DNA from 2 places in the Alteromonas sp. ABV4_150 genome. Region 2 is predicted to be linked to the other one. Evidence: predicted binding sites of a transcription regulator. Region 2 holds the regulator's gene; the other holds the start of a gene.
What was found. The regulator sigma-54, encoded in region 2, starts transcription at its own class of promoters, with help from an activator protein. The targets are predictions, from matches to a motif close to GTTGGCACGNNNNTNGNNT.
Positions count from the first base shown of each region.

Region 1: nirB (nitrite reductase large subunit NirB) is a predicted target of sigma-54. The motif match lies at 5,969-5,987, and genes of this name have one in related genera.

Region 1 is NZ_CM149971.1:949,981-966,082, forward strand. It holds gene ACYX4M_RS04070 (nitrate reductase) at 1-2,712, opposite strand, end outside; gene nirD (nitrite reductase small subunit NirD) at 2,801-3,169, opposite strand; gene nirB (nitrite reductase large subunit NirB) at 3,227-5,776, opposite strand; gene ACYX4M_RS04085 (SulP family inorganic anion transporter) at 6,106-7,671, opposite strand; gene ACYX4M_RS04090 (hypothetical protein) at 8,093-8,380, shown strand; gene ACYX4M_RS04095 (nitrate- and nitrite sensing domain-containing protein) at 8,687-10,027, shown strand; gene ACYX4M_RS04100 (helix-turn-helix transcriptional regulator) at 10,158-10,361, opposite strand; gene ACYX4M_RS04105 (hypothetical protein) at 10,354-10,836, opposite strand; gene ACYX4M_RS04110 (nucleotidyltransferase family protein) at 11,215-11,856, opposite strand; gene ACYX4M_RS04115 (phosphatase PAP2 family protein) at 11,859-12,551, opposite strand; gene ACYX4M_RS04120 (BolA family protein) at 12,584-12,904, opposite strand; gene ACYX4M_RS04125 (alpha-ketoglutarate-dependent dioxygenase AlkB family protein) at 12,910-13,563, opposite strand; gene ACYX4M_RS04130 (methyltransferase) at 13,870-15,102, shown strand; gene ACYX4M_RS04135 (peptidylprolyl isomerase) at 15,178-15,786, shown strand; gene ACYX4M_RS04140 (GNAT family N-acetyltransferase) at 15,844-16,102, opposite strand, start outside.
Region 2 is NZ_CM149971.1:805,615-821,716, forward strand. It holds gene ACYX4M_RS03450 (MlaC/ttg2D family ABC transporter substrate-binding protein) at 1-625, opposite strand, end outside; gene mlaD (outer membrane lipid asymmetry maintenance protein MlaD) at 744-1,217, opposite strand; gene mlaE (lipid asymmetry maintenance ABC transporter permease subunit MlaE) at 1,227-2,003, opposite strand; gene mlaF (phospholipid ABC transporter ATP-binding protein MlaF) at 2,000-2,800, opposite strand; gene ACYX4M_RS03470 (calcium/sodium antiporter) at 3,400-4,356, shown strand; gene ACYX4M_RS03475 (KpsF/GutQ family sugar-phosphate isomerase) at 4,359-5,339, shown strand; gene kdsC (3-deoxy-manno-octulosonate-8-phosphatase KdsC) at 5,340-5,888, shown strand; gene lptC (LPS export ABC transporter periplasmic protein LptC) at 5,885-6,463, shown strand; gene lptA (lipopolysaccharide transport periplasmic protein LptA) at 6,432-6,977, shown strand; gene lptB (LPS export ABC transporter ATP-binding protein) at 6,980-7,705, shown strand; gene ACYX4M_RS03500 (RNA polymerase factor sigma-54) at 7,779-9,260, shown strand; gene hpf (ribosome hibernation promoting factor) at 9,291-9,578, shown strand; gene ptsN (PTS IIA-like nitrogen regulatory protein PtsN) at 9,592-10,035, shown strand; gene rapZ (RNase adapter RapZ) at 10,119-10,964, shown strand; gene ACYX4M_RS03520 (HPr family phosphocarrier protein) at 10,964-11,236, shown strand; gene mgtE (magnesium transporter) at 11,410-12,768, shown strand; gene ACYX4M_RS03530 (response regulator transcription factor) at 12,824-13,576, opposite strand; gene ACYX4M_RS03535 (spondin domain-containing protein) at 13,799-14,614, shown strand; gene ACYX4M_RS03540 (spondin domain-containing protein) at 14,627-15,484, shown strand; gene ACYX4M_RS03545 (ClpXP protease specificity-enhancing factor) at 15,760-16,102, opposite strand, start outside.

The sequences.
Region 1 (16,102 bases), 140 kb from region 2:
TTCATCCACTTGGCCTCGTAATAAATTGCGTTGTGACTCAATGGAAACCGCCGTATTTAATAGGCTGGCAAGCCACGCATTCGGAACTGACCAAGTGCTTTTCGTCTGTGCCGCCACGTGAGCCGAGCCTGTTTTTTCTGGCTCATCGCCTAGAAATGCGGCGAAGCACAAAAGGTCATCGACAAGCGCAAAGCATACTGAAAAAGTGTGATGGTGAAACTGTAATAGCACCGCGCTTTGCGGTAGCCGTGATATCAAGCTTTGTGTAAATTCACGACGGCTTTTGTTCGACGCTACGTTTAACACCGATAGTGCAGCTTCAGAACTACTTCCTTTTGATGTAGCGCCTTCGGCCTCAAGCGGTGTCTTACTCCAGTAATCACATACTTTCTTTAGCGCTTCTTGATTATCAATACAGGGATTATCGATGCTGGGATTATCAATGTTTGTTTTGGAGTCGTGTGACAATTGTATTTTTGATGATAAGAAGAGTTTTCCATACGTAGCGTAACGTACAGGTGCAATAGCCACTGCAGCATGTTTTAGTTCCGGCTGCCCTGAAATTGGATCTACCGCGCTCGCGTAAAGTGCACCTAGCTTACTGTGAGAACCCCATTGCGCCGACCAGTGTATGGGTATAAACACTTCTTTTTTGCGCATGTCCGCATCTGTTTTTACCGGATAGATAACTGGGGCGTCTTGACACACCGCACTTGTCAAAGAAACGAGGTCATTATTTGCAACACCCAGTTTGGCAGCGTCTTTGGGGTTTATATAGACAGAGGCGCTCGGCATATGGGCGAGTAACTTTGCGGCTTTACCCGTGCGCGTCATGGTATGCCATTGATCTCGAGCTCGACCGCTGTTAACGACAAAAGGGTAAGCGTCTGACGTAACCTGCAATGGGGCTTTATAGGTTACCGGAATGAGTCTAGCCTTACCGCTAGGCGTTGAAAACTGCTTATCTTCAAAAGGACGCTTGCTAGTAAGGTTGGGCTTAGTGTTTGCCTTCAGCTTAGTGCCGGATGAAGGCGTATTCAAAACTGTGTTTTGAAAAGGCCACTGGATAGGTGATAGACCGTTGTACTGCGCTTCACTTAGCATTTGCAAAGGTGATAAGTCTAACTGGCGTTTGCCATTATTGTGATAGCCAGTTAAGCCAGCGTATTCACAGAATATTTGCGACGGATGAGTAAAGCTAAATGCCTCGCCAAAACCCATTTTAGCCGCCACGTCGCACATAATTTGCCAATCGTGTTTTGCACTTCCAGGTGGGGGTAATATACCCCGCTGACGTGATATACGGCGCTCTGAATTCGTCACTGTGCCGTCTTTTTCCGACCACCCCGTTGCGGGAAGGGCAATGTGGGCGTAGTTGAGCGTATCATTCGATTCAACAATATCAGACACTACGACCATCTCACACTTTGAAAGAGCGCGCTCAACTTGGCCTCGATTGGGCATACTGACAACAGGGTTAGTCCCCATTATCCAAACAAATTTTACCTTGCCACTTTCTATTGCGTTAAAGAGGTCTACCGCTTTAAGACCCTGTCCTTTGGGCATAACGGGTGCATCCCAGTAGTTTTTTACTGCTTCGATATGTTCAGGATTTTCTAAATCCATGTGGGCAGCAAGCATGTTAGCCAAACCACCAACTTCACGCCCTCCCATGGCATTGGGCTGGCCAGTAATTGAAAACGGGCCACAACCGTCCTTAGCAATTAAATCCATTGCTAAATGACAGTTGATAATGGCTTGGGCTTTATCCACACCAGCAGAAGACTGGTTCACGCCCATAGAATAAAAAGTGATTGCACTAGATGCTTCACAGAATGCGTCAAAAAAGGCCTTAAGTTTGCTTTTTTCTATATCACATACGCTAGCCACGTCATCCAGCGTTAAGCCACTTGCACTTTCAAGTGCTTCATCAAGCCCGTCGGCATAGGTCTCGACGGAGGTTCTATCTATTCTACCTTGTTCGTTTGCATAGCTAAGTAAACCGTTAAATAGCGCTACGTCGCTACCCGGCTTTATAGGAAGGTGTAAATCGGCAATGGTGCAGGTTTCAGTTTTGCGTGGGTCAACAACAATGACCTTCATTTTCGGATTTTTCAGCTTTGCTCGCTGAATGCGTTGAAAAAGCACTGGGTGGGCCCACGCCGCGTTACTTCCGGTGATCACCAGTAAATCTGTACATTCCAAATCGGTGTAATCGCAAGGCACCACATCTTCACCGAACGCACGCTTGTACGCGGCAACGGCTGATGACATACATAGGCGTGAATTCGTATCGATATTGGCACTGCCGATATAACCTTTCATAAGCTTATTGGCAATGTAATAGTCTTCGGTGAGAAGCTGTCCTGATACATAAAAAGCAACGGCATCCGCGCCATACTGCGCAATGGTAGAGGTGATCTTATCCGCAATCACATCGGTGACCGTGTCCCAATCCACTGATTGTCCTGCTATGGTTGGGTGAAGCAAACGTCCACTCAGGTCGTTTGTCTCAAGCAGGTTTGTTCCTTTAACACACAATCTTCCATAATTGGCGGGATGCTCTGGCGTGCCTTTAACAGTGTCCAGGGTTGCGGCACGCTTGCTTACGTTGCAACTGATATCTACACCACACCCTACGCCGCAGTATGGGCATGTTGTTTGTCTTAATTGTTCAGACATCATGTCGGGTTGTCGTGTAGCCATATTCATTTCATTACCTTTTTCGATTCCGAAGTAATTGAATGCATTTTTACAAGAAGGCTCTATTTATGTGGGCATTCAAACAGGGGCTGCTTGGTTAAATGCCTACAAATACTTTTTCGCCCTCTACCTTTACAGGGTAAGTGATGACAGATACATCATCGTGCTCTTTACACAGACCTGTTTCTAAAAAGTAATGCTCTTTGTACAAGGGCGAGGCGACAACTGGCGCACCGCCTATCGACCCCAATAGCCCGCGATAGAGTACGTTTGCTTTACCAATAGGGTCGTAGTTACTAGTGGCAAAAACCTGAGTTTCACCCTTTATTTTCAAGCAGAAAATGGCCACTTGCTGTGAGTCAACAAGGGCGCAAACGCCGCTGTTTGTCACTAGGTCCTTCGTCTCACAAACAAGGTGCCATTGCACTGCCTGTTCCGACGCTATTACGTTTTGCGCAGCTGTCATAATTTGTATCTCCTAACAAGGTTGATAAGCCAGTGGCTACACCATTAAGTCTATGGACTACACCATAGAGACGGGAATAAACTGATCTTTCCCTGCTACTTTTTCAGCTTCAGTAGCTGGACGAACCTGCCCTCGCTCTGAAACAAATTGAATATTGGTGTCGCTAGCGTTGCTGTTTACGAATTGACGGAAACGCTTGCGCGACTCAGGGTTTTCAATGGTGGTTTTCCATTCGCACTGATAAGCATCAACTACAGCATCCATCTGTGCCTCAAGCTCTTCATTAATGCCAAGAGCATCGTTAATCACAACATCTTGCAGATAAGCTAACCCACCTTCTAAGTTGTCCATCCACACTGATGTACGCTGTAAGCGGTCGGCCGTTTTCACATAAAACATCAGCACGCGGTCGATGTATTTAATCAGCGTTTCCGTATCTAGGTCGGTGGCGAATAGGTCTGCATGTCGTGGTTTCATACCGCCATTTCCGCACACATATAGGTTCCAGCCTTGCTCGGTAGCGATAACACCAATGTCTTTGCTTTGAGCCTCTGCACACTCACGGGTACAACCTGATACGGCAAATTTGATTTTGTGCGGTGCACGTAAGCCTTTATAACGATTCTCTAAATCAATAGCCGTGCCCACAGAGTCCTGTACACCGTAGCGACACCAGGTGCTTCCTACACACGATTTCACTGTACGCAGGGCTTTCGCGTACGCGTGACCGGTTTCAAACCCACCGGCTACTAGCTTTTCCCATATATCAGGTAAGTGCTCTACGCGCGCGCCAAATAAATCAATGCGCTGACCACCTGTGATCTTGGTGTACAGGTTGTATTCTTTTGCCACTTCCCCTAACAAAATGAGCTTCTCGGGCGTAATTTCTCCGCCAGGAACGCGAGGCACTACAGAATAGGTACCGTCTTTTTGCATGTTGCCAAGATAAATGTCGTTGGTGTCTTGTAGGGGTAGGTGTGAAGCTTTTAGGATGTAGTCGTTATAGACTGATGCCAGAATAGAACCCACAGCAGGTTTACAAATTTCACAACCTAAACCTTCACCATGCTGTTCAAGTAGTTCGTCGAAGGTGCGAATGCCGTTAACTTTAACAATGTGAAACAGCTCTTGTCGGGTGTGGTTGAAGTGCTCACAAATGGCTTTTGATACTTCCACACCTCGCTTTTCTAGCTCGCTATCCACAACATTTTTGAGCAAGGCGGCACAACCTCCACACCCTGTGCTGGCTTTGGTTTCGCCTTTTACATCGCCAACACTACAACAGCCACCTTCAATAGCTGAAACAATGTCGCCTTTCGTTACATTTAGGCACGAGCATATAGACGCGGTGTCTGGCAGTGCATCGGCACCTAATGCTGGGGCGGCATCGGATGATGGCAGAATTAGGCTTTCTGGGTGTTCAGGTAATTCAATGTTATTAAGTGCATATTGTAATAGCGTGTCGTAGTCGCTGGTATCGCCAACGAGTACAGCACCAAGCACGTACTTTTGCTCGCTATCTACCACCAGCTTTTTGTACACGCCTTCTGGCTGATTTAAGTAGGTGTAGCTAAGGGCACCTTCTGTACGTTCATGGGCATCGCCAATTGAGCCCACTTCTACGCCCATTAGTTTGAGTTTGGTACTCATGTCTGCGCCAGTAAACTCGGCATCGCCACCTGTTATATGACTTACTGCCGTACGCGCCATGGTATAACCCGGTGCAACCAAGCCAAAGATTTTGTTATCCCACAGCGCACATTCACCCACAGCGTAAATGTTTGGGTCAGACGTCACGCAGTGGTTATCAATGATAATACCGCCGCGCTCACCCAGTGTTAGCGCTGACTTTCTGCCGAGCTGGTCGGAAGGTCGAATACCGGCAGAGAATAAAATCATGTCAGTTTCTAACGCAGTGCCGTCTGCAAACACCATTTTATAGCGGCAGGTATCACCAGCTTCGATAGTTTGGGTGGCTTTTTGGGTATGAACGGTTACGCCTAAATCTTCAATTTTGTCTTTAAGCACGTTACCACCAGCTTGGTCTAGCTGCACTGCCATTAGCTGTGGCGCAAATTCGACCACGTGAGTATCTAGCCCAGCTTGCTTTAAGGCATTCGCAGCTTCTAAACCTAGAAGACCGCCACCAACGACAACACCTACTTTGCTCACCGCCGCTGAAGCTTCAATAGCGAGTAGATCGTCTATGGTGCGGTACACCAAGCAATGCTCTTGATCGTTGCCAGGAATGGGTGGCACAAATGGATATGAGCCCGTGGCTAGCACCAGTTTGTCGTAGCTAAACACCTGCCCTTCTGAAGTCGTCACCTTATTATTGTCACGGTCAATATCGGTCACTAAGGCATTGGTGACTACGTTTACGCCCCATTCGGCGTACTGAGCGGGTGTAGTAAGCGCTAAGTCATCGGCACTAGCGCCACTAAAAAATGATGACAGATAAACGCGGTCGTACGCAAGGCGAGACTCGCCGCATAAAACGGTTATTTCTACATTGGCATCGCTTTGGTGAAGCTGCTCAACAAAATGGTGCCCCACCATGCCGTTGCCGACGACAACAATTTGCGTTTTTGAGTCCAATGAAGTCATGGTATTCCCCTTTTTTCGGGACAAAAAAAAGCCCGCTTCAACTTTCGTTGATGCGGGCTTCGTTGCCTATTTTGCTAGTACTGACACTTAAGACCAGCATACTCTAGCTAACACATTTTACGGAGTGTTAAAAATCACACAATTTTCAGCGATTGACACAAATCACCAAAAACACACTTTACGCTTATAGCTATCCAAGTTCAGTGCCAAAACCGTAATCCGTTGTTTTTATTTGATTTACTAAAAAGCAGGTATTATTCAAATTTCAAAACTGCACCAAACAAACGCAAACCTGTGTTCACTTGGTGCATTAAGAACTATCAAATAAATTAGGCCAGTTTATCCGTTGCTACGCGGTAGCGAGGATCTTCAACTACGTTAATTTCAACAAATTTGTCGGCCTTGCGAAGCAGTGAACGACACTCATCGCTAATATGGCGAATGTGTAGCTTCTTACCTTGCTCTTCGTATTTATCTGCAAGGGTATCTAGTGCGTCGATACCTGATGAATCCCAGATACGAGAGTCTTTAAAATCAATAACTACATCTTCTGGGTCGTTAGCAATATCAAACAAGTCTTTGAAATGGGATACCGAACCAAAGAATAGCGGGCCTTCTAGTTCATAGACTTTCCAGCCGTCGTTATCAATATGCGACTTCGCTTCGATATGACGGGCGTGTTTCCATGCAAATACAAGGGCAGAAACGATAACACCCACAACCACCGCAATGGCGAGGTCGGCAATAACCGTGACACCTGTTACTAGAAATAGCACAAAGGCATCTTCTTTGTTTACGCCGCGAATAATTCTGAATGACGCCCACTCGAAGGTAGCGATAACCACTACGAACATTACGCCAACAAGAGCAGCAAGCGGGATCATTTCAATCAGCGGTGCAGCAAATAGAATGAAGCCCAATAGTACAAGTGCGGCAGTAATACCGGATAAGCGACCACGGCCGCCAGAGTTTATATTGATCATGCTTTGACCAATCATGGCACAACCGCCCATACCGCCAAAGAAACCGTTAACGGTATTTGCAACGCCCTGGCCAACACACTCTTTATTACCTCGACCGCGGGTATCGGTCATTTCATCAATTAATGAAAGAGTAAGAAGCGATTCAATAAGACCAACCAAGCAAAGAATTACTGAGGTTGGTAGTACTATCATAAATGTTTCCCAAGTGAACGGAACCATAGGAACAGCGAAGCTAGGAAGCTCGCCTGCAAGTGTTGCAGTGTCGCGCTGGTCAGCCGGTAGCAAGTCACGAACAAAGTCGATTACCGTACGTGCTTCTAAGTCGAGGCCGTGTACTAATGCGGTTACAGTAACAATCGCTACTAGCGAGGCAGGAACGGCTTTTGTGAGCTTAGGCAGTAAATAGATAATGGCCATGGTTAACGCTACAAGCCCTAGCATCCAGTACAGCAGTGTACCTTCCATCCACTGAAGCTCTCCAGCAGCGTTGGTGACTTTAAACTGACCTAACTGAGCTAAGAAAATAACGATAGCAAGACCGTTTACAAAGCCAAGCATTACCGGATAAGGCACTAAGCGGATAAACTTTCCAAGCCTGAATATACCGCACATGATCTGCAGCAAGCCGGCTAAAATAACCGCTGCGAATAGATATTGAACACCGTGTTGGGCAACCAGTGCCACCATTACAACGGCCATGGCGCCGGTAGCACCAGAAATCATTCCAGGGCGACCGCCAATAGCAGACGTAATCAACCCCATCATAAAGGCCGCGTATAGACCTATCATTGGTTCTACGCCGGCTACAAATGCAAATGCTACGGCTTCAGGGACCAGGGCAAGTGCCACTGTAATACCTGATAGCACATCGTTCTTAACGTTGCTGTCTTTACTGGTAATTAAATCGAACATGTTCTCTCAGAAGCTAAGATGTTAAACACAACAACCCACCGTGGCGTAAACCGCGTGATAGCAGTACACCAAGTAGGCAGGATAATTTTTCGGCGATTCTATCACCATTGCAGCTTAAAATCTTTTAATAGATTGTTACGAGTGTATAAACACAGGTCAAAGGGCGTGGCTGACCATCTAGCAGCGCAGAAGTCTCTTTACGTCTTACCCATACAGCTTCTCGGTTTAGCTTCAGGCACGCTAAATTTTTGCGCCTTTGCTGACAAGAGGCCTCTTACGTGGCATCGTATTGCAGTATTTTATAACCTAGCCCATCGGCCCGCGTAGCGCTTAGCATTATTTCGTAGCATTAACACGCTAAGTTGCACTTGATGATGCGGCAATGATGTAGGGCATAGGCCTTATTTAACGAGGAGTTTACGTGGTACCTTATATTCTTACCATTTTGTGCGTGTTAGTAGCAGGCGCTATTCATTGGATGTCGCCAAAGGCTTATTGGAAAGCCACCATTATGTCTACCGCCGTTATCTTATTATTTTCTGTCGCCGCGCTATTTATTTTTCAGGCTTCTGGAATGCTTGTGAGCGAACATACTGGGGAAAATGCAGACTTCTCAGGGCAAATGCTTACCATTACTACTATGGTTGCCTTCTTCGGCTTCTTGATTTCTCTCTTTGTCGGCTGGTTTCTCCGCGTGGTTAGAAACTAGCTTTTGAAATTAGATCTAAGCATCTGCAGGCGGGTTGCACCACTAAAGTGCAATTCCGCTTGCGCACTCTCCTGAAGTGCCCGTCATCTTTCACTCATCAAATTACAGTTAATTCTGCTTAACACCTATAAGAGTCACATCTGTTAAGCATTCAACGGATTACACTCCCCTCCAAACCTTGCATAACTACATTCTTATAAACAGGGCATAAGTGTTGCTTAATTCATTGTGCTTTAAAGCATTATTTCGCAAACAACTATCAATCAAAAAGCGAATTGCGTAAACCAACATTTAGCAAGGCCTTTTATGCTGCACGAACCTGAACAAACCATTGCGCTTTGTAGCGATGCGACCAAACGTTTTTTGCTGGCCGCAAAACATGCAGAAATCACTGTATTAGAACAGCTTTCAAGCAACTGTCGTATTGTTATTGCGGTTCGTGAGCTTATACATGAACTGCAAAAAGAGCGCGGAGCTAGCAATATTTTTCTCGCCTCTAAAGCCGAGCGCTACCAAGTTGAGCGCATACAGTATGTCCGTGCTAGCGAACAAGCAGAGTCAATGTTAAAAAGCCATTTGAAGTCTCTTTACTTAACTGATGAGATCACCTCTGGCAACCCGCGCCTATTAAGCAGTATTACTTTAGCCATGCAGGCGACAGACTACTTGCCACGCTTAAGAGAACAAGTCGGTAAGCAACAGTTAACGCCACTGGAATCAACACGGGCCTACAGCCGTTTAGTGGCAAGTTTACTTACTGTCATTTTTGAAGCAGCAGATATCGCGAGCGATCCAACCATTACCCGTTTGCTGGTTGCTTTGTTCAATTTTATGCAGGCCAAAGAATATGCAGGGCAAGAGAGAGCGTGGGGGGCAATTGGTTTTGCAGAAACTCATTTCGACGCGCGCTTATGTGAAAAACTAGCCGCACTTCAGCAAGCCCAAGAACATCACTTCAATATATTCTGTAAATTCAGCTGTAAGCCTCACAAAGCGGCATTGGAAGCATTAAATCAAAGCCCTGCCGCAATAGATATTACCCAACTTAGAAATATGATCGCTCAGCTTGGAGACGGCAGCCCGATTGCTGGTGAAATATCAGAAGTTTGGTTCGATGTAGCAACCCGTCGTATAGATGCAATGCAGGGTATTGAGGTAGCATTGACCGAGGCCTTAACACAGCAAGCTAACAGTAAAGTAGCCAATGCAAAAAATGAAATGGCCAATCATCAACAGCTACTTACACGCTTTAACGATGAGCACGCCAATGATGGTTCGCCGCTCACCTTACTGTTTGACCCCAGTATGCCGGGCTTAGCGGAAGATACAAAAGACGACGAAATTAAAACGCTGTCACTCGATGAGCAGACTAAAACCTTATCTGCTCACCGCTCTTTTTACGACTTACTGCGTTCACAAGCCCAGCATATAGAAGATATGGGCCGTGAACTTGAAGAAGCTAAACGTGCAATTCAAGATCAGAAGCTGATAAGCCGAGCAAAGCTGGTAGTTATGGAACAATTTGGACTAAGCGAAAATAACGCGTATCGCCGACTGCAAAAACAAGCCATGAGCGAAAACACAACCATAGCCGCTATTTCCGCTAAAATCGTTGATATTGCATCGAAAAACTCGGCCAGAAAATAAATTCCGGCTCGTACTAATTCAGACGTACTAGTTTAGACGTACTAGCTTAGACGTACTAATTTAACCGTATAGTGCAGCGCTATCTAATATGACAATCACTACACTATAGTTCCAGCATAACGCTACCTATTTACTTAAGTGCGAATACTTGCTCAACTGGAATGGCAAAATATTCGGCAATTTTTAGAGCAATTACTACCGATGGTGTAAAGCGTCCGGTTTCTACTGTGCTAATAGTCTTCCTGGAAACACCAATAGCGTCAGCTAATTCTTGCTGAGATATTTTGTGTTGCAATCGTAGCTTATGAATGTGGTTATCTAAATCTTCATTCATCTAGGTCTTCCTCACGCAGCTTCCATAAAATGGATGTTCCATGCGCAGCCGTGGCTACACCGAGCAAGACTTGAAGAGCATTGGTGATCTCAAAGGGGGCCATGAGATCTACAAACCATCTGCTGTCGCCCCAAAAAGCAAGAACCAACGCACCAAATAACATGATGTGACAGGTAATGCGCAAGCTAAACGAACTGACATAGTCCACATACTCATCGTTAAATTTCAGTGTCCAATAACCCAAACGCGATATATTTTTTGTGAATTTCATCGTTTTAACTGATAAAACAACGCAGTAAATCGCACTTGCCGCTGCTATCAGATCTAGTAGTAAGTTAACCACTGAGCCAGTGTCGTTGACCACAGCCAACGCTGCCTTACTTAGTACAATAAGAGCAAGGCAAATACTAACTTTTCCAGTTATTGTTAAATACTCTTGCTCCGTCTCTGGTGTTACTAAAATTGATGTTGCCATTTTTAAATTCCTTATTATTAACGGCGCATTGATGCCGTATAGAGCTCACTGCAATTTAATATTACATATGATACCTAAACGGATCATATGTAACCCATAGGTATCAATGATACCTTAAGGTTACATAGTTGCAAGTTTTTTATTCAATTCGAACGTTACGCGCTTGCTGTGTCTGTATTTTCTCGCCATTTTTGGGGTAATATTCGTAGAGGAATGTACTAGAATAAGTTGTTTATTTAGCAATGCTTTACATATTGCATATGAGCAGAAAAAAGCGACTATTTGTTATGCATAAACATCCCAATTTTGTCTTTGTTCCAACACAGAAAAACCGGAAACATCAAGGCTTGATACGCTCTAATGCGCACTGCTTTCCGATTATCTTTGAACCTTTAGCAAAGGCCACACGTCAAGCCAATTCTTAGATGCGACTCGCTTACTAAAAACATCGGGTCTTGGATATTGGGGGTTATTACTTATGGTGCCGGCGAAATTTGCAACTAGGCCAAATGGTGCAAGTACGTCAAAATCATCATTCGCTAATAAGCGAACCGCAACACAGGTTTCTCGCTCTATCCAATATGAAATAGCGTCGTGGCAATTATTATAGGGAGCATGTCCGTGAGACAAATGCATACGTGCTTGGTTTTTCACCTGCCAATTAGCTTGGGGCATTATTTGGGTTAGCTGGCGTTTAATGGCTTTTTCTTGGTTTTTTATTTCTGATTTAGCAGCCGCAGTTATTAGTGAGTGTTCTTGTTGTTGAAATGCTGGTTCTGTTGAAGTCTGGGCTATTGCAACATTCTGAGATACTGTGATTTCATCGCTTAAGTAAATCACATCAATATCGTTAAGCGGCGTTGGTTTACCCCTTTCGTGCAATTCATCCCATATTGCATTTCGCACAAATCCTGCACCAATATAGCCTTGCGGTAAATCAAGCGACCGCAAGGCATGAAGGCAATCCATTCTGAAAGGATCTCGCTTGATAATATCGCCAAGCCTTTTGAGATCTTGCACACTTAACCTTTGTCTTTAATACGCAGCTTTCGCTTCCACTTAATCACGTAAAAGCAAAATGCCGCCATGCTTCCGCCAGCAAACCAGCCTGCGATAATATCACTAGGCCAGTGCACGCCCAGTAAGACACGGCTAAGACCAATGCAAAATACCAGCAGAGTAGTCGCAAGGTATATCCATACTCTTACCCGCGTACTTGTTGCCAAATGTGTGAGCAAATGAGCTACATAAAAGTAAACCAGAGTTGATAGCGTGGCATGAGCCGAAGGAAAGCTTTGGGTATACACATCAACATGTTGCATGTTCAGCGATGGGCGCGGTCTGTCGATACCCGCTTTTAGAAGAAACGTCATCGCGATTCCCGCTGCTACGGCAATAATAAAGGTAACGGCCTTTTTCTTCTCTCCCGCCATACCTAAAGCACCAGCGACTGCTGCCACAACAAAAACTAGTACCGTATTGCTACCTAGCGCTGTGGTATCTCTAAGCACATCACGCTTCCACCCCGACACATTGCCTAGCTCGCTAATTGTGTTAAACACTGCATTATCAAATGACGTTAAAACGCCCATGTAAACAAACAGCATCATTAACAAAAAGCCTGTTCCAAGTAGTAAAACTTGAATAGCGGGTGTTTTTATCATGCTTAAATAATCGGCGATGGCGCCATTTTTTGTCTTTTCACTGCTTGTCATGTTTCTACTTCTATTTAATACGATTGAGGGTGCTACTTATCGTGCTTGCTGCCGCCTAGACAGTTGGGTGATGCTAGCGACTCTCCACCTCGCGCTTCCCACTCTGCTGGTGTATACGTGTGAAGCGCCAAAGCGTGAACAGGCCCTTGTAGTGCTTCTGCCGCAAGCCCGTTAATTTCTCTGTGTCTTGCTATTAAACGCTTACCTTCGAAGGCGTCGCTCACAACGGTAACTTTAAAGTGACTCTGCGCACCGTCTGGCACATTGTGCATGAAGCTTTCATCTACAACCTCAAGATAATGTGGACTAAGTGCAGACTCGATCGTAGTTTCTAGAAACGCTTTTACTTGCATCTTGCTTACCTTGCTCTTTGAATAAGATGTCGAAATGTAAGATTAATTCTACCACCGATGGGCTTTGTCGTCTTTGCAATACCATGCACATAATGGCTTTGTGTTGCACCTGCCATAATCAATACGCTCCCGTGTTCCAGTACCTGCGTATGCTTTTCCTTTGTTTCTTTATGCTTAAAAACAAAGGGTCTTGCCTCCCCTAACGTAACTGATGCAATCACGGGGTTGACACCTAGCTCTGGTTCATCATCAGAATGAAAACTCATACTGTCTTGCCCATCGCGATACCAGTTGGCTAGCACGCTGTTGAACCTTGCTTGGTACTGTGAAGCGCTCGATTTTTCACACAGTTGCTCACAACGTGCTTTGATGTCTGCAAGGCTTTCAGTCCAAGGGTTCGGCGACATGGTTAAATTTGAATAGGTGTAAGTACATTCGGGATCGCCGTGCCAGCTTTGAAGCCGAGGGATTTTTACCGGCTTGCCAAACAGCTTAATCGTATCCTGACGCCAGGGTAACTCTGCTTGTAGTTTTGTAAAAAAGGTATCAGCAGTAGCCTGTGATAGCGCGTTAGGAAAATAGATGACATCGCCTTCAACTAACGGGAGCTTGAAAGACGTACGCTTGTCTTCAGCAGTGTCGAACAGGGAAAATTGCATGTGTAAGAACTATAATTCCTTTGATATTTAATACTAGCTATCTACATCGCGGTTGACGGTGTCAATGCCCCCTTTAGAGCTTGTGTAATTACACCTTGTTTTCAATGAGTACGCATGCTTTTCCAGTGCGGATTGCTCTGTCATCGTTAAATATCGTGCTTTATACAAGGTGCATCCAATACCGAAGAATAACGGCTTATTCGCTAGAGCCAAGTGGTTGATATGGTAAGATAGACATTAGCACGTAAATTAAATGAGCATTCCCTAGTAGATAATGCTTTGAGCCTTCTCTAAAAACAGACCCCAATGAATACAGAATTTATATTTGCCGACCGCCAGTTCTCGCTGATTCGCTACCCTGAAAAGCACCAGCACGTAAGTCTTCAAGCATGGGATAGCGCAGATGAGCTTGTTATTGAGCACATCGAAACTTTATTAAGTGAAACATCACTCTCAGTTGGCAGCGATGAGAATGACGGGTCAATGATGATCTTTAATGATGACTTTGGTGCGTTAGGCTGCTGGTTTTCCCATTTAGCGCCTTACTGGGTGTCCGATTCCTATATTTCATTGCGTTCACTGTCTGAGAACTTAAAAGCCAATCAGTTACTCAATGCACCAGTAGATGACAGTACAAGTGAGCTCGCGACCGCACAGCTTAAAACGTTAACCAGTGTAGAAAGCTTAACGTTTAAACCAGAAACTGCACCTAGCCTTATCGTCATAAAAGTCCCTCGCGCCCTCGCTTTGCTAGAACAACAGCTTATCGATATACAAAAATATGTTACGACTAGCACTCGCATCGTCGCAACGGGCAAAGTGAAGGCCATTACGAAGTCGGTGCTTAACTTGTTTGAGCGATATATTGGCCCTACAACCACCTCTCTTGCTAAAAAGAAATCTCGGCTTATTTTCGCAACGCCTCGTGAGTCTCTAAAACGCGCTGACTCTCCCTATCCTACGCGCTGGCAGTGTAAAAGCACCATGGGCGCAGAGCTTACTATCGATAACCTTGCCAACACATTTGCTCGACAGTCGCTGGATATTGGCGCGCGTATTATGCTTGAGCACATGACGGTGAGTGCCAATGACGTTGTGGTAGATTTAGGCTGTGGTAATGGTGTACTAGGTGTAAACGCGCTGTCTCTCGCTCCTGACGCCAAAGTGATATTCGTGGACGAGTCCTATATGGCGTTGGAAAGTGCCCGACTCAACGTGCTAAACAACTTTCCGGATAAAATCGACCAGTGCGAGTTTGTTGCAAGTAACTGCTTAGAAACACTCTTAAATCGTGAAAATAAACCTGCTGTTACCAAGATTTTGTGTAACCCTCCCTTTCATCAGCAAAACGCGATCACCGACCATATTGCATGGCAAATGTTTACTGACTCTCGTGAATTACTGATTAAAAGTGGTCACTTGGTGGTGGTTGGCAACCGACACCTTGACTACCACATTAAACTTAAAAAGCTGTTTGGTGGCGCTAAGGTACTTGCGAGTGATAAAAAGTTCGTTATCTTAGGCACTGCAAAACGCTAAGCGCGGAAAAAGGTGCACAATGAAAGGTGCGCCAAAAAAGTGCACAAACTAAGGAATATATTTAAAGGCATTTTTATGAAGAAAATACTTTTATCAATCATGACCGCCGTTATGCTGATTGGCAGCAGTTCATCTGTTATGGCCAAAAAAGACGATGGGTCTCAGGTTCAGCCCGATAACTATTACCCACGAGTAAAGATTGAAACAACCATGGGCGATATCGTGGTTGAGCTAGACAGAAGACGCGCGCCACTTACGGTAAATAACTTTCTTCGTTATGTTGATAAGCGCGCCTACGAAGACACTATTTTTCACCGTATTGTGCCTGGTTTTGTTGTGCAAGGTGGAGGCTACACTGCTGACTTCAATGGTAAATCAAACTTCCCCGATATTTTTAATGAATCAGGTAACGGTTTAACAAACGACCTACACACCATTGCAATGGCAAGACAAAGTGACCCGCATACCGCCAACCGACAGTTTTACTTTAACGTGAATGACAACAGCAGCTTAAATCCAGGCAGAGACTGGGGCTATGCGGTGTTTGGCGTAATTGTGGAAGGCGAAGATATTGTTGATGCCATGTCGGAAGTAGAAACTGAATACTCCATTCGCCTTAACGCGAATAACGTCCCGATTGAGCCAATCATTATTAAAAAAGTGACTGTCTTACCACCGTTATAAGGTTGTATCGTCTTTTGGCCGAAAAGCATTATACATTCAGCCATAGAGCGGACTCATCTATGGCTGAAGCTCAAGTCTAAACAAATGCTGTTTTGGAAAGGTTTTATCGAAGTAGAATCCCTGCTTTTTGAACCCTAGTCGCTGTAATAGCTTTTGCGATGTTTTATTGTCTGGGTGCGTCATTGCGGTTAAAAAGCCATACCCCTCAGCAGTAGCCCAGGCTATAACTTTCTTGCATGCCTCATGGCATAAGCCGCTTCCTCTTGCATCAGGCAGCATGGCGAAGCCCAAGTCTGGGCATTCAAAGGCAAAGCGA
Region 2 (16,102 bases):
TTAGCTCGACCGGCTTGCCAATTTTGTCGCGCATTAGCGCGATAACTGCATCAATGCCGTCTTGACGAAGAATTGATTCAAACTCACTGCGCTTACTGTTCAGCATGCTGATCCCCTCCGCTACCATATCGTAAGCTTTCCATTCGTTAGTTTTGCTATCTTTGCGAACTTTGAATGCAATTTTAATTTCAGGGCGGCTTGGGTCTTGAACCACTGCGCGTACGGTTACTGATTTTTTGTCGTCAAACGATGACTCAGGCTCAAAGATAACTTCTTGGTTGTCATAGTAACCCATTGCTACTGCGTATGTGGTTACCAGATATTGACGGAAAACACTGATGTACTCACCCATTTTTTCCTGTGGCACAGATTTAAAGTGCTTGCCTAGTACCATAAAGGCTGCGAATTTATAATCGATATGCGGGACAAGTTCTTCCTGCATGATAACACGCAGCATTTCAGGGTCGTTTTTAATCTCTTCTTGATTCGCTTTAATACGCTCAAACGTGCGGTTGGCCACATCTTGAACCAACTCATAAGGGTTTTGTTCGTTAACTTCTTGCGCGTTCGCTATACCCGCTACAGACATCATAAAGATGCCAATTGCTACGAAAAACTTTTTCAAAATAACTCTCCTAACTTCAAACTCTTTTAAGCAGACCTGATAATGACGTAATTAGTTTCATCAGGCCGCCGGAATTAATTAACAATTACGTTATGTACGCTTGGTTACGCTACTGCGATTAGTCTTCGTCGCTGCCGCGATTAAATAAGAACTGACCGATAAGATCTTCTAGCACCAAAGCTGACTTTGTATCCTGTAGGTAGTCACCATCTTGCAGGTTAGCAACACCATCAAAAGAAAACCCTGGCTGGAAACCCACGTACTGCTCACCTAATAAACCTGACGTCAAAATAGACACAGAGCTTGTTTCAGGAAAGCCGTTGTATTCATTTAAAATAGATAACTCTACTACCGGTGTGAAATCTTCTTGATCTAGAGAAATAGATGATACTCGGCCTACGGTTACGCCACCCACTTTTACAGCAGAGCGAGGCTTTAGCCCACCAATGTTGTCGAACTTCGCGTATAGGGTATAGGTATCGCCTTCAGTTGCGACCGTTTGGTTTGCAACTTTAAGTGCCAACAATAACAAAGCACCTATCGTAAGCATGACAAACACACCAACCATTACTTCCGTTTTATACTTACTCATTCCAATCCCCTACTCGATACCAAACATAAGGGCGGTAAGCACGAAGTCCAGCCCTAATACTGCTAATGATGAATAGACCACCGTCTCGGTAGTCGCTTTGCTGATCCCTTCCGATGTTGGAATAGAATCATAACCTTTAAATATGGCAATCCACGTCACAACCAAGGCAAAAACGAGGCTTTTTATCACGCCGTTTATAACATCTTGGTTCCAATCAACGGTCGACTGCATGATTGACCAGTAACTGCCTGCATCAACACCTAACCAGTCTACGCCGACTAAATGACCACCTAAAATGCCAATGGCACTAAAAATAATGGCTAGCATTGGCATGGCTAACATTCCCGCCCAAAAACGAGGAGCAACTATGCGCCTTAGTGGGTCTACCGCCATCATTTCTAAACTACTTAACTGTTCGGTGGCTTTCATAAGGCCAATTTCAGCGGTCAACGCTGACCCGGCACGCCCAGCAAAAAGCAATGCGGTGACTACAGGACCAAGTTCACGCAATAGTGAAAGCGCGACCATAGGACCTAAGCTACCTTCTGCACCGTAATCGACTAAAATGGTATAGCCTTGCAGCGCCATTACCATGCCGATAAACAAGCCAGAAACCATGATAATAAGTAACGACTGAACACCAACTACATAAAGTTGTTGAATAACCAGTGGGACGTTCTTTACTCGAGGAATAGCGATAAGTGCGCCAAACAGCATGAGCGCTGCGCGACCAATCGCAGTAACTTTTCCTATAGTTTTAGCGCCTAAAGATTGGAAGAACTTCATTTATCTGCCCCCAAAAAACTTGTTTTCAAGTCAGGCGCTGGGTAATGAAATGGAACTGGGCCATCTGCTTTACCCTTTAAGAATTGCTGAACCAATTCGGAATCGCTTTCTTTGATTTCCTGCGCTGTACCTTCGCCGATAACACGCTTATCCGCCAAAATGTAAATATAATCAGCGATGGTCAGCACTTCCGTTACGTCGTGAGTCACCACAATGCTGGTTAGGCTAAGAGCATCATTGAGCTCTCGAATAAGCTTCACCAGCACCCCCATGGAAATGGGATCTTGTCCGGCAAAAGGCTCATCGTACATAATTAGATCGGGATCTAATGCAATTGCCCTCGCTAGCGCGGCTCTGCGCGCCATTCCACCAGACAATTCGCTCGGCATTAATTGCGCAGCGCCTCGCAGACCTACTGCCTGTAGCTTTAAAGCGACAATAGTTGCTATCAAGTCTTCTGATAGAGCAGTATGTTCGCGAAGCGGAAACGCCACATTGTCGAACACACTCATATCGGTAAATAGCGCCCCACTTTGAAAAAGCATGCTCATTCTACGACGAGTTTCGTAGAGAGATTTTCTCGACATAGAGACAATTGAATCGCCGTCGAATTTAACGTCGCCTTCGTCTGGTGTTAACTGCCCGCCAATAAGGCGCAGCAGCGTGGTTTTACCTATTCCACTTGGCCCCATTACTGCAGTAATTTTGCCCTTAGGTACCTTCAATGAAATCCCATCATAAATGATACGATCAGCACGCTTAAAGGTTAGGTTATCTACTTCAACTAAATGATCCATAGTTACTAAAATGTCGACCCCTGACGCTGGATTGAGTTGGTTTTGAACGCCGCTATCAATCTACTTAGAAAATATTAAAAGTATATGAGCGATATGCATATTCAATTTCTATGCCTTCGCACACATAACCCATAAAGTTTACTGAACAGTTTACTTTTAAGAGCCAACAAATTCAAAAAAGTTTACTCTGCAGTGTAGTTTTTTATGCTTACAGGCTGGCTTGTCCAGCAGACACAACCTCTAGGCCGTGTTATTTGGAGCCATTGTACGCTTTTTCAAGACACTCGCCAAAGTCAAAAAGTTACAAGTTATGTTCGATTAAGACGAATTGTCCACGCTAAGACGATTGTTATCTCACGCTGAAGTGATGTCTGTGCCTTAGCTAACTCTTACATGTAGTTCCAGTTCCCATCCTATTTCCCTAGTTATTAACTGAAACTGAACGCTTACTAGGAATACCTTCGAACTGCTGTAACGGGTTTGATAAGCGGAAATTAACGGCAATCAGTCTCTTTTTATGAAAATAAAGCAATGCGAGCATAGGCAAATGGCACTCTTTTTGCGACAATCTATCGAAATACTAACTATTACAGGTTGTTGTGCTTTTAAACATTGTCATTTTTCTGGTTGGGCTGATTGTCTTAAGTTGGAGTGCGGACCGTTTTGTTTATGGCGCTTCAGCGCTAGCAAAAAACATTGGCATCTCTCCTATGATGATCGGGCTTACGATTGTCGCTATGGGCTCATCGGCACCTGAGATTGTGGTATCTGCTATTGCCTCTGCCAATGGCAATATGAATACAGCCGTGGGTAACGCACTCGGTTCAAATATAACCAACATTGCGCTGGTGTTGGGTGTAACCGCTCTAGTAAAACCTTTGCTTGTTTCGTCAACAACGCTTAAACGTGAACTTCCAGCGCTTCTCATTATCTCGTTAATTGCTATTGGCTTTATGTTCGATGGCGAACTGAAATCTTACGAAGGGATAATTTTACTAGGCCTATTCATTTTTGTTTTGGCAATGATGGCTTGGTTATCACTTCAAGTAGACAAAGAAGACCCCCTAGTTGCTGAGACCGCAGATGAAATCCCTCAAGGCGTTTCTAACACCTCAGCGCTTATCTGGATTGGTGTTGGCCTTATCGTATTACCATTAAGTGCCCACTTTCTTGTCAATTCGGCAGTAGAAATTGCCAGATACATGGGTATATCAGACTTAGTTATCGGGTTGACCATTATTGCGTTTGGCACAAGCCTTCCTGAATTAGCGGCTAGCGTGGCTGGTGTGCTTAAAGGTGAAGATGATCTAGCGCTCGGCAATATTATTGGCTCTAACATTTTCAACCTGCTAGCCGTACTCGGTATGCCGGGGTTAATTGCCCCAGGCCTGCTAGACCCTGACGTTTATAACCGAGATATGTACGTTATGCTTGGTTTAACCTTGCTGTTGTTCTTGTTCAGTTTCGATTTAATTGGAAAGCGTACAATATCAAGAACAAATGGATTTATACTTCTAGCTTGCTTTATCGGCTACCAATTCTGGCTGTTCGGATAATCATGAATACACAAACTCAGATGCACTATATCGAATCGGCAAAGCGTGTTATCGACATTGAAACGCAGGCTATTGCCAATCTTGCAGAGCGCTTAAACGAGCACTTTATCAACGCATGTAACATTCTTTTTTCATGCGAAGGCAAAGTGGTTGTAAGCGGTATGGGAAAATCTGGCCATATCGGCAATAAAATTGCCGCTACCCTTGCGAGTACCGGGACACCGGCCTTTTTCATGCATCCCGGTGAGGCTAACCACGGCGATTTAGGCATGCTGAGTAAAGGAGATGTGCTATTAGCCATTTCTAATTCTGGTGAAACCAATGAATTAGTTAACCTGCTGCCCGTTGTTAAGCGCTTAGGCATTAAAGTGGTAGCAATGACCAATAGTGCTGATAGCTCGCTAGGACAACACGCAGATGTAGTGTTAGATATTAGTGTAGAGAAAGAAGCGTGTTCATTGGGTCTGGCGCCTACATCAAGTACAACAGCCACACTGGTTATGGGTGATGCCCTTGCGGTAGCACTGCTCGACCAAAAAGGCTTTACCTCAGACGATTTTGCACTATCACACCCTGGCGGTAGCTTAGGCAGAAAACTGCTGCTTAAAGTGAGTGATATTATGCTTAGCGGCAGCGACATTCCGTTGGTGAATCTACATGCATCTGTCGCTGAAGCGCTTTTAGAAATTTCCAAAAAGGGCCTAGGCATGACTGGTGTTATCGCACCCGATGGTTCGTTAACAGGCGTGTTTACTGATGGTGATTTACGCCGAATACTTGATGCCCGTATAGATGTGCATAGTGCGACAGTAGAAGATGTAATGACCAAAGGCGGCAAAACAACCACAGCAGAGCAGCTAGCTGTAGAAGCCTTAAATATAATGGAAACTCATAAGATAAGCGCATTAATGGTTACCGATGAAAAGCGCACCCCTGTCGGAGCCTTCAACATGCACATGCTTTTGAAAGCGGGAGTACTCTAAATGACGACAACTCTATACACCGATTTAGACCAGGCACTTTTTGAGCAGTTGGCAAATATTAAGTTACTGGTTTGTGACGTGGATGGCGTATTTTCAGACGGTCGCATTTACTTGGGCAACGACGGTGAAGAACTTAAAGCTTTTCACACCCGCGACGGATATGGCGTGAAAGCCTTGGTAAGTAATGGTGTTAACGTCGCCGTGATAACAGGACGACGTTCAGCAATTGTAGAAAACAGAATGAAGGCGCTAAACGTAGCACACATTATTCAGGGTGAAGAAAACAAAGCTGAAGCCCTCGGCGAATTAATGAAAAGCCTAGGGTTGAACTCAAGCGAAGTTGCCGCCGTAGGAGACGATATGCCCGATACAGGTATGTATCAGCACGTAGCGGTAAAAATTGCGGTTGCCGATGCTCACCCTTTTGTTGCAAAGCAAGCGAACTGGATCACCACACTTCCGGGTGGATTTGGCGCAGTTCGAGAAATATCGGATACCATCTTGCAAGCTAAGGGCGTGGCAAACGACATTTTCGGAGCTAGTGTATGAGCCAATTTGGCTTCAATCGCTTGGGTTTAAGCATATCGGCGCTATTTATCTTAGCGCTGTTGATGTATGTCCCAACTTGGATGGAAGAGCAGCCTGAGACGCAAGGTAGCAGTCAAAATGATGCGCTTAAGCCTGCATATAAGGCAAAAAACTTAACTACAACCTTGTACAACCAAGACGGTGAGTTAAATCACAAAGTCTTTGCAGAGTCTATGGAACACTACGACCAATTGGGTTTCGTGTTATTCCAGCAGCCTAAATATACTCTTTATACAGAGAGTGCTACATCACCTTGGGTTGTGACTGCGCGGGAAGGAACGCTGTATAACAATGAGTTAATTCAGCTTGAAGCTAGCGTTGTTATTGAAAATAAAACCAGCGATGATTTTGTCAAAAGCTTATCCACCGAATACATCCAAATAAATTTAGACACGAAACAAATGACATCTGATCAACCCGTTGAGATACTGGGTACGCAATACCTTATTTTTAGCAATGGGTTTAACGCGAATTTACGCACACAAGAATACGAGCTTTTAGATCATGTACAAACCACTTATTCCCCTAGCAACTAGCTTTCTACTTGCCATCGCTAGCGGTGCGGTACAAGCCAGTGAAGAAGATTTTTCACAGCCCATTAAAATAGGGTCAAATACCCAGTTTATTGATGGTAAAAACAAGACGGCCCTGTACAAGGAAGACGTGCTGATTACTCAAGGTTCACTCCTCATTGAAGCGGATGAAGTAGAAGTTATTGCTACTGATGGCAGCGGCCGAGAAATATTTATCGCCCGAGGGAACCCAGCAAGCTACTCTCAATCACTAGAAGACGGTACACCGGTATCAGCCAAAGCTAATGAAATTCGCTATGAGGTGGTTAATCGCACTATTTCTCTGGCCGGTAATGCTGAACTACAGCAAGATTCTAGTAAAGTACAAGGGGATAAAATTACGTTCGATATGATTACTGAACAATTGCTTGCAACAGGTGGCGCCGGTGAAAATGGTGAAGGTCGAGTAACAACAGTGTTTACTCCTGACACTATTCGTAAAACGTCGTCTAAGAAAGACAACGAGGGCAATGAATAGCAATGGCAACTTTGAGCGCTAAAAACCTTGCTAAATCGTATAAATCGCGACAAGTCGTTCGCGATGTGAGTCTTTCAGTTTCTACTGGGCAAATTGTCGGTCTTCTTGGCCCAAATGGTGCTGGTAAGACCACCACTTTTTACATGATTGTTGGCTTGGTCAACCTAGACAAAGGCAAGATTGAAATTGATGATAGTGAGCTTACTCACCAGCCAATGCATGAGCGCGCACGCCGCGGTATAGGCTACCTTCCGCAAGAAGCGTCAATTTTTAGAAAGCTTACGGTACATGAAAATATCATGGCCATTTTGCAAACCCGTAAAGATTTAAATTCACAACAGCAAGAAGAAGAAGCTGATGCACTACTTGATGAATTTAATATCAACCATATACGTAATAGTACGGGCATGAGTTTGTCAGGGGGAGAACGTCGTCGAGTTGAGATTGCTCGCGCTCTGGCAGCGAAACCACAATTTATTTTGTTAGACGAACCATTTGCCGGTGTTGATCCAATATCAGTTAATGATATAAAGAAGATAATACAGCATCTTCGCGATAGGGGTATTGGTATCCTTATCACGGACCATAACGTACGCGAAACATTGGATGTTTGCGAAAAGGCGTACATTGTGAGTCATGGTGAGCTTATTGCGCAAGGAACCGCGGAACAGGTTTTAAGTAATCAAAAAGTAAGGGATGTATACCTAGGCGAACAATTCAGGCTATAGTTAATGTAACCGAATTGTCATTTTTCAGTTTCGCTCTGGTATATTCAATTTAGAGCATTTAAATAAGACGTAGATGAAACCATCTTTACAGCTAAAATTTAGCCAACAACTTACCATGACACCTCAGTTGCAGCAGGCTATCAAGCTGCTGCAGCTTTCTACACTTGATCTCCAGCAAGAGATTCAAGAGGCACTCGACTCTAATCCACTGTTAGAAGTGGAAGAAGGTAACGACGAGCCACAAGTAGAAAAGAACAATGTCGATAGTGACGATAGTGCAGCTGAAGCGACAGCTTCTGCATCAAGCGACACGCTAGAAGCAGGAGATGCACTGGAGAAGAACGACCTTCCGGATGAGCTGCCTATCGACAGCACCTGGGACGAGTACTACTCCGCCTCTTCTGCGCCTGCGCCTGGCCCGTCTAATGATGACGAACAAATCTTCCAAGGTGAAACTACCGAAGACATCCAAGAGCATTTACTTTGGCAAATGCGCCTGACTCATTTTTCAGATACTGACCGTGCTATTGCCACAGCTATTATCGACTCAATTGACGAGTCGGGTTATCTGACCGTTACCCTTGACGATATCTTAGATGCTGTTAATGACGATGACTTAGAAGAGCCTATCGAAATGGACGAAATAGAATGTGTGCTTAAGCGCATTCAAATGTTCGACCCCATTGGTTCAGGTTCTCGTACACCTCAAGAGTGTCTTATGGTGCAATTGCGCCAGTTTTCAGAAGACACACCGTGGCTTACTGAAGCGAAGCAGCTTATTGAGGAATATTCAGACTTACTGAGCAGTAAAGACTACCGCACGCTAATGCGTAAGAGCCGATTGAAAGAAGATCAGCTGCGAGAAGCAATGCGTTTACTCCAAACCTTGAATCCTCGCCCAGGTAGTGCTTTAGTTACTAAAGAGCCTGAGTACGTTATTCCTGATGTCTCAGTAACCAAGAAAAATGGCCGTTGGGTGGTTGAGCTGAACCCCGACAGTCTGCCTAAATTAAGCGTAAATCAACAGTACGCAGCAATGAGTCGCCGTGCCAAGAATAGTAGCGATTCACAATTCATCCGCTCACACATGCAAGAGGCCAAGTGGTTCATAAAGAGCCTAGAGTCTCGTAACGATACCTTGATGAAGGTTGCAAATTGCATTGTGCAGCAACAAATGGGCTTTTTTGAGCACGGCCCGGAAATGATGAAACCAATGGTGCTAAATGATGTCGCAGAAATGGTAGATATGCACGAATCCACTATTTCACGTGTGACAACGCAAAAATACATGCATACGCCGCGTGGTATCTTCGAGCTGAAGTATTTCTTTTCAAGCCACGTTGCAACCGAGTCAGGTGGTGAGTGTTCATCCACAGCGATTCGTGCATTGATCAAGAAGTTAGTGGCTGCCGAAAATCCTAGCAAGCCGCTAAGTGATAGCAAGATTGCTTCGTTGTTGGCCGAGCAAGGCATAAAAGTCGCTCGGCGAACAATAGCAAAATACCGGGAATCGTTATCGATCCCGCCGTCGAACCAACGCAAAAGCCTTATCTAACTGGGCTTAATAATATAAGGAAGACGAAATATGCAAATCAACCTTACTGGTCATCATGTCGAAATCACCGACTCTTTGCGTAATTATGTCGATACGAAGTTCAGCAAACTTGAACGTCACTTTGATCACATTTCTAATGTGCATGTCATCCTGAACGTTGAAAAATTAAATCAAAAAGCCGAAGCGACCGTTCATTTAAGTGGCGCTGAAGTATTCGCATCCTCAGAAAATACCGACATGTATGCGGCGATTGACAGCATGGTTGATAAACTCGACCGGCAGGTAATCAAGCATAAGGAAAAACTGAAAAAACATTAGTAGTTAATTGAGTATGGATATACAAGCCATCGTAAGTCTGGACCGCACCGAGTGTGCGGTTCAGTGTAATAGTAAAAAGCGAATTCTTGAGATCATCGCTGATATCGCTGCCAAGCAGAACGATAACATCGACCAGGCAACTGTTCTAAATAGCTTGATGGCTCGAGAACGTATGGGTAGTACGGGTATTGGTAATGGCATAGCGCTGCCCCACGGCCGCCTCGCAGGCCTTGATAAAGTCATTGCTATTGTTGTAACCAGCACGCCTGCTATCAACTTCGATGCCCTAGATGAAAAGCCCGTAGACATATTTTTTGCACTTCTCGTTCCCGAAGAGCAAACCGAAGGACACCTTCAAACATTGGCTACCGTTGCAGGTAAGTTAAGCGACAAAGAAACGATTAAAACAATACGACGTGCAACAACCAGCGACGAAATTATTTCTGCATTAAGTTAGACAATAAGCGCTTAGGCATTATAAGCAGGCGCTTAATTCAACAACGCGTATGTGATGAAACCAGAATATAAGGGAGAGTTTAGGTGAAGCTGATCATAATCAGTGGTCGTTCAGGGTCTGGTAAGTCTGTCGCACTTCGCGCATTGGAAGACTTAGGCTATTACTGTGTTGATAATATCCCAGTTAATTTGCTTCCTACCCTTACCCATACCGTTGTTGATGAATACGATCAAGTTGCGGTAAGTATTGACGTAAGAAACTTACCCAAAAATCCTGATGATTTGGTAGAGATTCTAGACTACCTGCCTTCTTCTTGGTCTATGACTATAGTGTACATTGACGCAAGCGATGATGTACTGGTTAAGCGGTTTAGCGAAACGCGCCGTCTTCACCCTTTAGCCAAGCTAAATAAGTCTCTCTCAGAAGCTATTAGAGCAGAGTCTGCGCTGCTCGCACCTATTACTGAGCGCGCTGATTTATACTTAGATACAGACAAGCTAACAATACACCAACTCGCAGAGCTAATCCGAGAACGTATCCTAGGTAAAAAGAGCTCTCGCCTTGTACTGGTGTTTGAGTCATTTGGCTTTAAACATGGCATACCCAAAGATGCCGATTATGTTTTCGATGCGCGCTTTCTACCAAACCCTCATTGGGAAACGGACCTTAGACACCTCACTGGATTAGATGCACCCGTTGAGGTGTTTTTAGGCTCACAACCCGTAGTGACCAAATTTATTTGGCAAATTCAAAATTTAATGACCACATGGCTTCCCCATCTAGAGCGCAACAATAGAAGCTATGTGACTGTGGCTATCGGCTGCACTGGTGGGCAACACCGCTCTGTCTACATTGCCCAAACCTTGTCAAAAACCTTCAGCGAAATACATCCTGATGTTCAAATTCGTCACAGAGAGTTGAACCAGTAATGACTATTCAAAAAACGCTTACCATCGTCAATAAACTAGGCTTACACGCGAGAGCAGCCACGCAACTGGTACAGCTGGCTAATCAGTTTGATGCCAAAATCATTTTAAAAAAAGGCGATAAAGAAGCCGATGCAAGCAGCGTCTTAGGCTTGATGATGCTGGAGAGTCATCAGGGCGAACAGGTAGATGTTATTGTCGATGGTGATGACGCGGTCGATGCACTTGCTGCCATAGAAGAGCTTATTGAGGGCAGATTTAACGAAGACGAATAGTCTCAACCCGAATATTTATTGATGAATTAATCAACAGCTAGCTTAGTAATTCCAAATTCTTGGGTAAAAGCCACGCAATTATCATGACAGACTCAATATAATTGCGATATTCTACGCACACTTAGGCTACACAGCCTTTATTTTCCATATCAGCTTAGTAGGAATAACGCCTTATGGCAGAAGCGCTTGTTTCTAAATACGTACAAACCCAATTACGCGCACTTAACGCAGCGTTGATAAACGGTCAATTTGTATCTGTACGTAAGCTTCTGCTTGAACTTCCCCCTTCAGACGTTGCTCATATTCTCGAGTCAAGCCCTAGCAGGACCCGTGATGAGTTATGGGAGCTGATTGATAGCGACTTTCACGGTGATATTTTAGAAGAGCTATCTGATGATGTTCGAAACGGTATTATCACAAAGATGCTCCCTGCCAATGTGGTTGATGCACTTGAAGAAATGGATACCGATGACTTGGCAGAAACGCTGAGTAGCCTTCCTGAACCTGTATTGGCAGACATTCTTGATTCAATGGATGCACAAGACCGCGTACGTGCAGAGCAAGCGCTGTCTTACGGTGAAGAAACCGCTGGTTTCATCATGAACACCGATACCATTACCTTGCGTCCTGACGTTACCATTGATGTGGTTCTACGCTACATTCGTTTAAAAGGTGAGTTGCCGGAAAATACAGATACTTTTTATGTGGTAAATAGAACCGATAACCTTGTTGGCATTGTTCCTGTCACCCGTCTACTCACCGCAGATACCGACGATAAAGTGTCTGACGTTATGGACGAGGAATCAGAAGCGATTCCTGTGAATATGCCAGACGATGAAGTAGCAAGCCTTTTCGAGCGATACAATTGGCTTTCAGCACCTGTTGTAGATGAAAACCATCGCTTAGTGGGCCGAATTACCATTGATGACGTGGTTGATATTATTCGTGAGGATGCCGAGCACTCGATGATGAGTATGGCGGGTCTTGATGACGACGAAGATACCTTTGCACCTGTTATGCAAAGCACTAAACGCCGCTCCGTGTGGCTGGCCGTTAACTTGGTCACTGCGCTAATGGCTGCTATGGTGAGTGACTTATTCGAAGCCACGCTAAGTCAACTTGCCGTTTTAGCTATTTTAAATACCATAGTACCGAGCATGGGCGGCGTGGCTGGTAACCAAACGCTGACCCTTGTTATTCGCGGTATGGCGCTAGGTCATGTAAATGCCAGTAACTCGCGCTGGCTTATCAGTAAAGAGATATCCATCGGCTTTCTAAACGGTGCAATTTGGGCAGTGCTTATTGCTTCTGTCATTGCCCTCTGGAAGCAGGACTACATGCTGGGTGTTATTATTGCCTTTGCGATGATGGTAAACATGATTGCGGCAGCGCTTGCAGGTGCAACCTTACCTATGATTATGAAGCGTCTTAAGATAGACCCTGCCCTAGCTGGCAGCGTTATCTTAACTACGATAACTGATGTGGTAGGTATTTTTGCATTCTTAGGTACGGCAACGCTGTTTTTAATTTAAGTCGGTAAAGATTTCTCTGTTCCTAGGGCTCAAGTAATTTTTTAAACTATATCGTTCAGGCGCTTAACGCCTTGGCTGTATACCCATTAATATTCAGTTTGTATCCGACACCCCAAACGGTTTGTACTAGCTGGCCACCATTTTCAATACTGTTAACTTTATCAAGTTTAGTGCGCAGTCTGTTGATATGGGTGTTTACCGTGTGTTCATAGCCTTCATGGTTATACCCCCACACCTCACTAAGTAGCTGATTGCGAGAAAAGACCTGATTAGGGTGGCGACAGAAATAATTCAACAAGGTAAATTCTCGTGCCGTTAGTGCTAGCACTTGCCCGTTTATTGTCACGCTGTGATACCTTTGATCTACTTGAAGCGGGCCTATTTCAATGCGCTCGTCACCACTATCAACAACTCTCGAACTGCCTAAATTCGGCATACTTCTGCGCATGTGAGAGCGAATTCGCGCTGAAAACATCCGCTCATCGTAAGGTCCAGAAACATAATCATCTACCCCGGCTTCATAGTAGTTTGCTTCATCGACGCCTTCGTTTCCTTCACTTGGTGTGGTCACTTCGCTTTCAACAGCAACAACCCAACTTTCAGGGTTGCTATCAACTAAGCTCTTTATACGCTGTAAGCACGTAATGCATCGATGTGATTCGACAATAATGAGAGAATAGCGCTGCGCTTTTAGCAGTGATTCTGCTGATTGAAAGTTAGAGACTGCATCGTGTAGAAAGCTATGCTTACTTAAGCAATGCGATATATATTGTTGAAACTTATTTCCGCTGTAGATGATAAGGATCATATCTCGCTCCTATTTTGCCGATAAACAACAAGACCAGAGCGTTTAAGTTTTTATTTCACATAAACAACACTTTTCTATTGAAAAATTAGAACTGAAAATTTCTAACAAAATTGTTATTTATCGAGACAAATCTGTGTGCTTTTTGTGATATTTCCGTGATGAATTAAGAATTTTAGTGCCCTAAATTTTTATGCGAATTAAGTCATAAATAAGGACAACAAAATGAAATTCTCTAAACTTGCTAGCGCAACCCTACTGTCGCTCGCATCTATATCAGCAAGCCAAGCCGTTACTCTAGAGCTCGAAATTACTAATTTAACCCAAGCGCAAAGCTTTACCCCCCGCTTGGTTGTAGCACACGATGAAACCGTGGACGCTTTTGAAGTCGGCCAGCCAGCTTCATCGGCATTAGCCTGGCTTGCTGAAGCAGGTGTGATTGACGACGAACAAAATGCAGACTCTAGCGGCGCAAACTTTGAAGCGCTTTTAGGCCCTGTCGACACCGACAATGGATCAAACACATGGCATCGTTTTGGCGGCCTCGTAGCCCCGAAAGCTACGTTAAGCTACGAATTCGATACTATGGACAAGCCTTATCTTTCGCTACTTTCAATGCTAATACCTACTAACGATGCCTTTGTTGGTATGGACAGTATTGAAATTCCTACAGAGCCTGGCACCTATACGTATTATCTAAATGCGTACGATGCCGGCACTGAGTTAAACGATGAACTAAATAGTGCTCGTACTGACGTTGTTGAAGCTGGCACTGGAAATGCGCTGGGGGGATATGGCGTGCCTGGTGTTGCCGGTGGTGGAGCACCTACTCGTATCGTTGACTTAGGTACGGGTGGCACGGGTGTGGGTGCACAAATCGTTAATGGCGAAATTGAAGATGGTGAAGATGGTCCTGTACACATTCACCGCAATGCGCTTGGCGACACTGATAGCGTTGCTGGTGCCAGTGATCTGGACTCTACCGTACACCGTTGGTTAAACCCCGTTGCACGTGTTGTTATAACTGTTCCTGCATCTTAAGGAGCCATTACAATGACTAATCCAATAGTAAAACTCAGTACGTTATTAATGCTATCAGCTCTTTTAGCGGCGTGCGGCGACGATGGTGATACAGGCCCTCAAGGACCCGCTGGTCCTCAAGGTGAAGCTGGAGTCGACGGTCAAGATGGTGCCGATGGTGAAGACGGCCAAGACGGTTCGGACGGCCAAGACGGTATCAACGGTAATTCTGCAGTTTACACGGTTCAAATTACTAATTTGACCTATTCCCAACCCTTTGCACCTGCAGCTGTCATCTTGCATGAACCAGGCTTTTATTCTTTTGAAGAAGGCGCACCTGCCAGTATGGGCATTGAAATCATGGCTGAAGGCGGTGATCCGTCGATGGTAATCAGTGAAGCAACAGAATCTACTGACTTTTTAGATGCGCTAAGTTCAGAGGGAATACTGGGCCCACGCTCAATGGGTACAGAATTAACATTAGTCGTACCTGAGTTAGATGCGGACGACCTGCGCCTTACGGTTACGACCATGTTGGTTAACACCAACGATGCGTTTACTGGCTTAAATGCAGCTAACGTAAGTAACATGGCAGTGGGTGATGCTAAAACATTCATGACAATGACCTGGGACGCCGGTACAGAGGCCAACACAGAAACGGCAGCAACTATGCCTGGCCCCGCCGCAGGAGCAGCAGGTGGTGGTGGAGAAGCCGCAGGTTATGATGTAGTAAGGGACGACCTCGCAGATGCAGTAAGGCTTCATCAAGGTGTGGTAACTAGCGCAAACGCGAATGATCCAAGCCGTGAAGGTTTGTCAACGTCTGTACTAACCGAAGCCCATCGCTTTGATTTTCCGACAAGTCGTATTGTGATAACGCGAACTCGTTAAAAGATCTATAGCGAATCAGCGACTTTAGCGCCCTATTACCTATAAGTAATGGGGTGTTTTCGTATCTATCAGGACAAAAGTTTTGTAGTCAGAAACTTAATTACGAGAGGTAATAGATAAGCTTCGAATTGAGAAGTAACACATTAGATAGGGTGAATGTAAAAATAATAGCTGGCTTTGCTTTAGCGAATAGCTTTGCAAAACCAGACTACGTCAATACACTAAAAATTTTTAAATAGCGGCCATGCAAATGGCCCAGTTAGCTACTTAATTAGCTATTTAATAACCTTTAGGCTAGGCTTGCCCTTTTTAGGGGGAACAGGCGCATCTTGAACATCGCTAGAATCAGCGTCTTCCAGCGGCGTTGGTCCGCTCGGTTGAGACACATCTTCAGGTGTTTCAGTGCGCTCTTGCTGTGCGCTAGCAATATCTTCTTCAGTGGCAAATACCGTACCTGCACCGTTTTCCCTTGCGTAAATAGCCATTACCGCTTCACAAGGCATACTTAATCTTCTTGGTTGCCCAGAGAAGCGCGCTTGAAACGATAAGCCGTCTAAGTCGAGAGAGAAGTTAACACAAGCACTTGGCGACACGTTTAAAACGATTTGACCGTCTTTA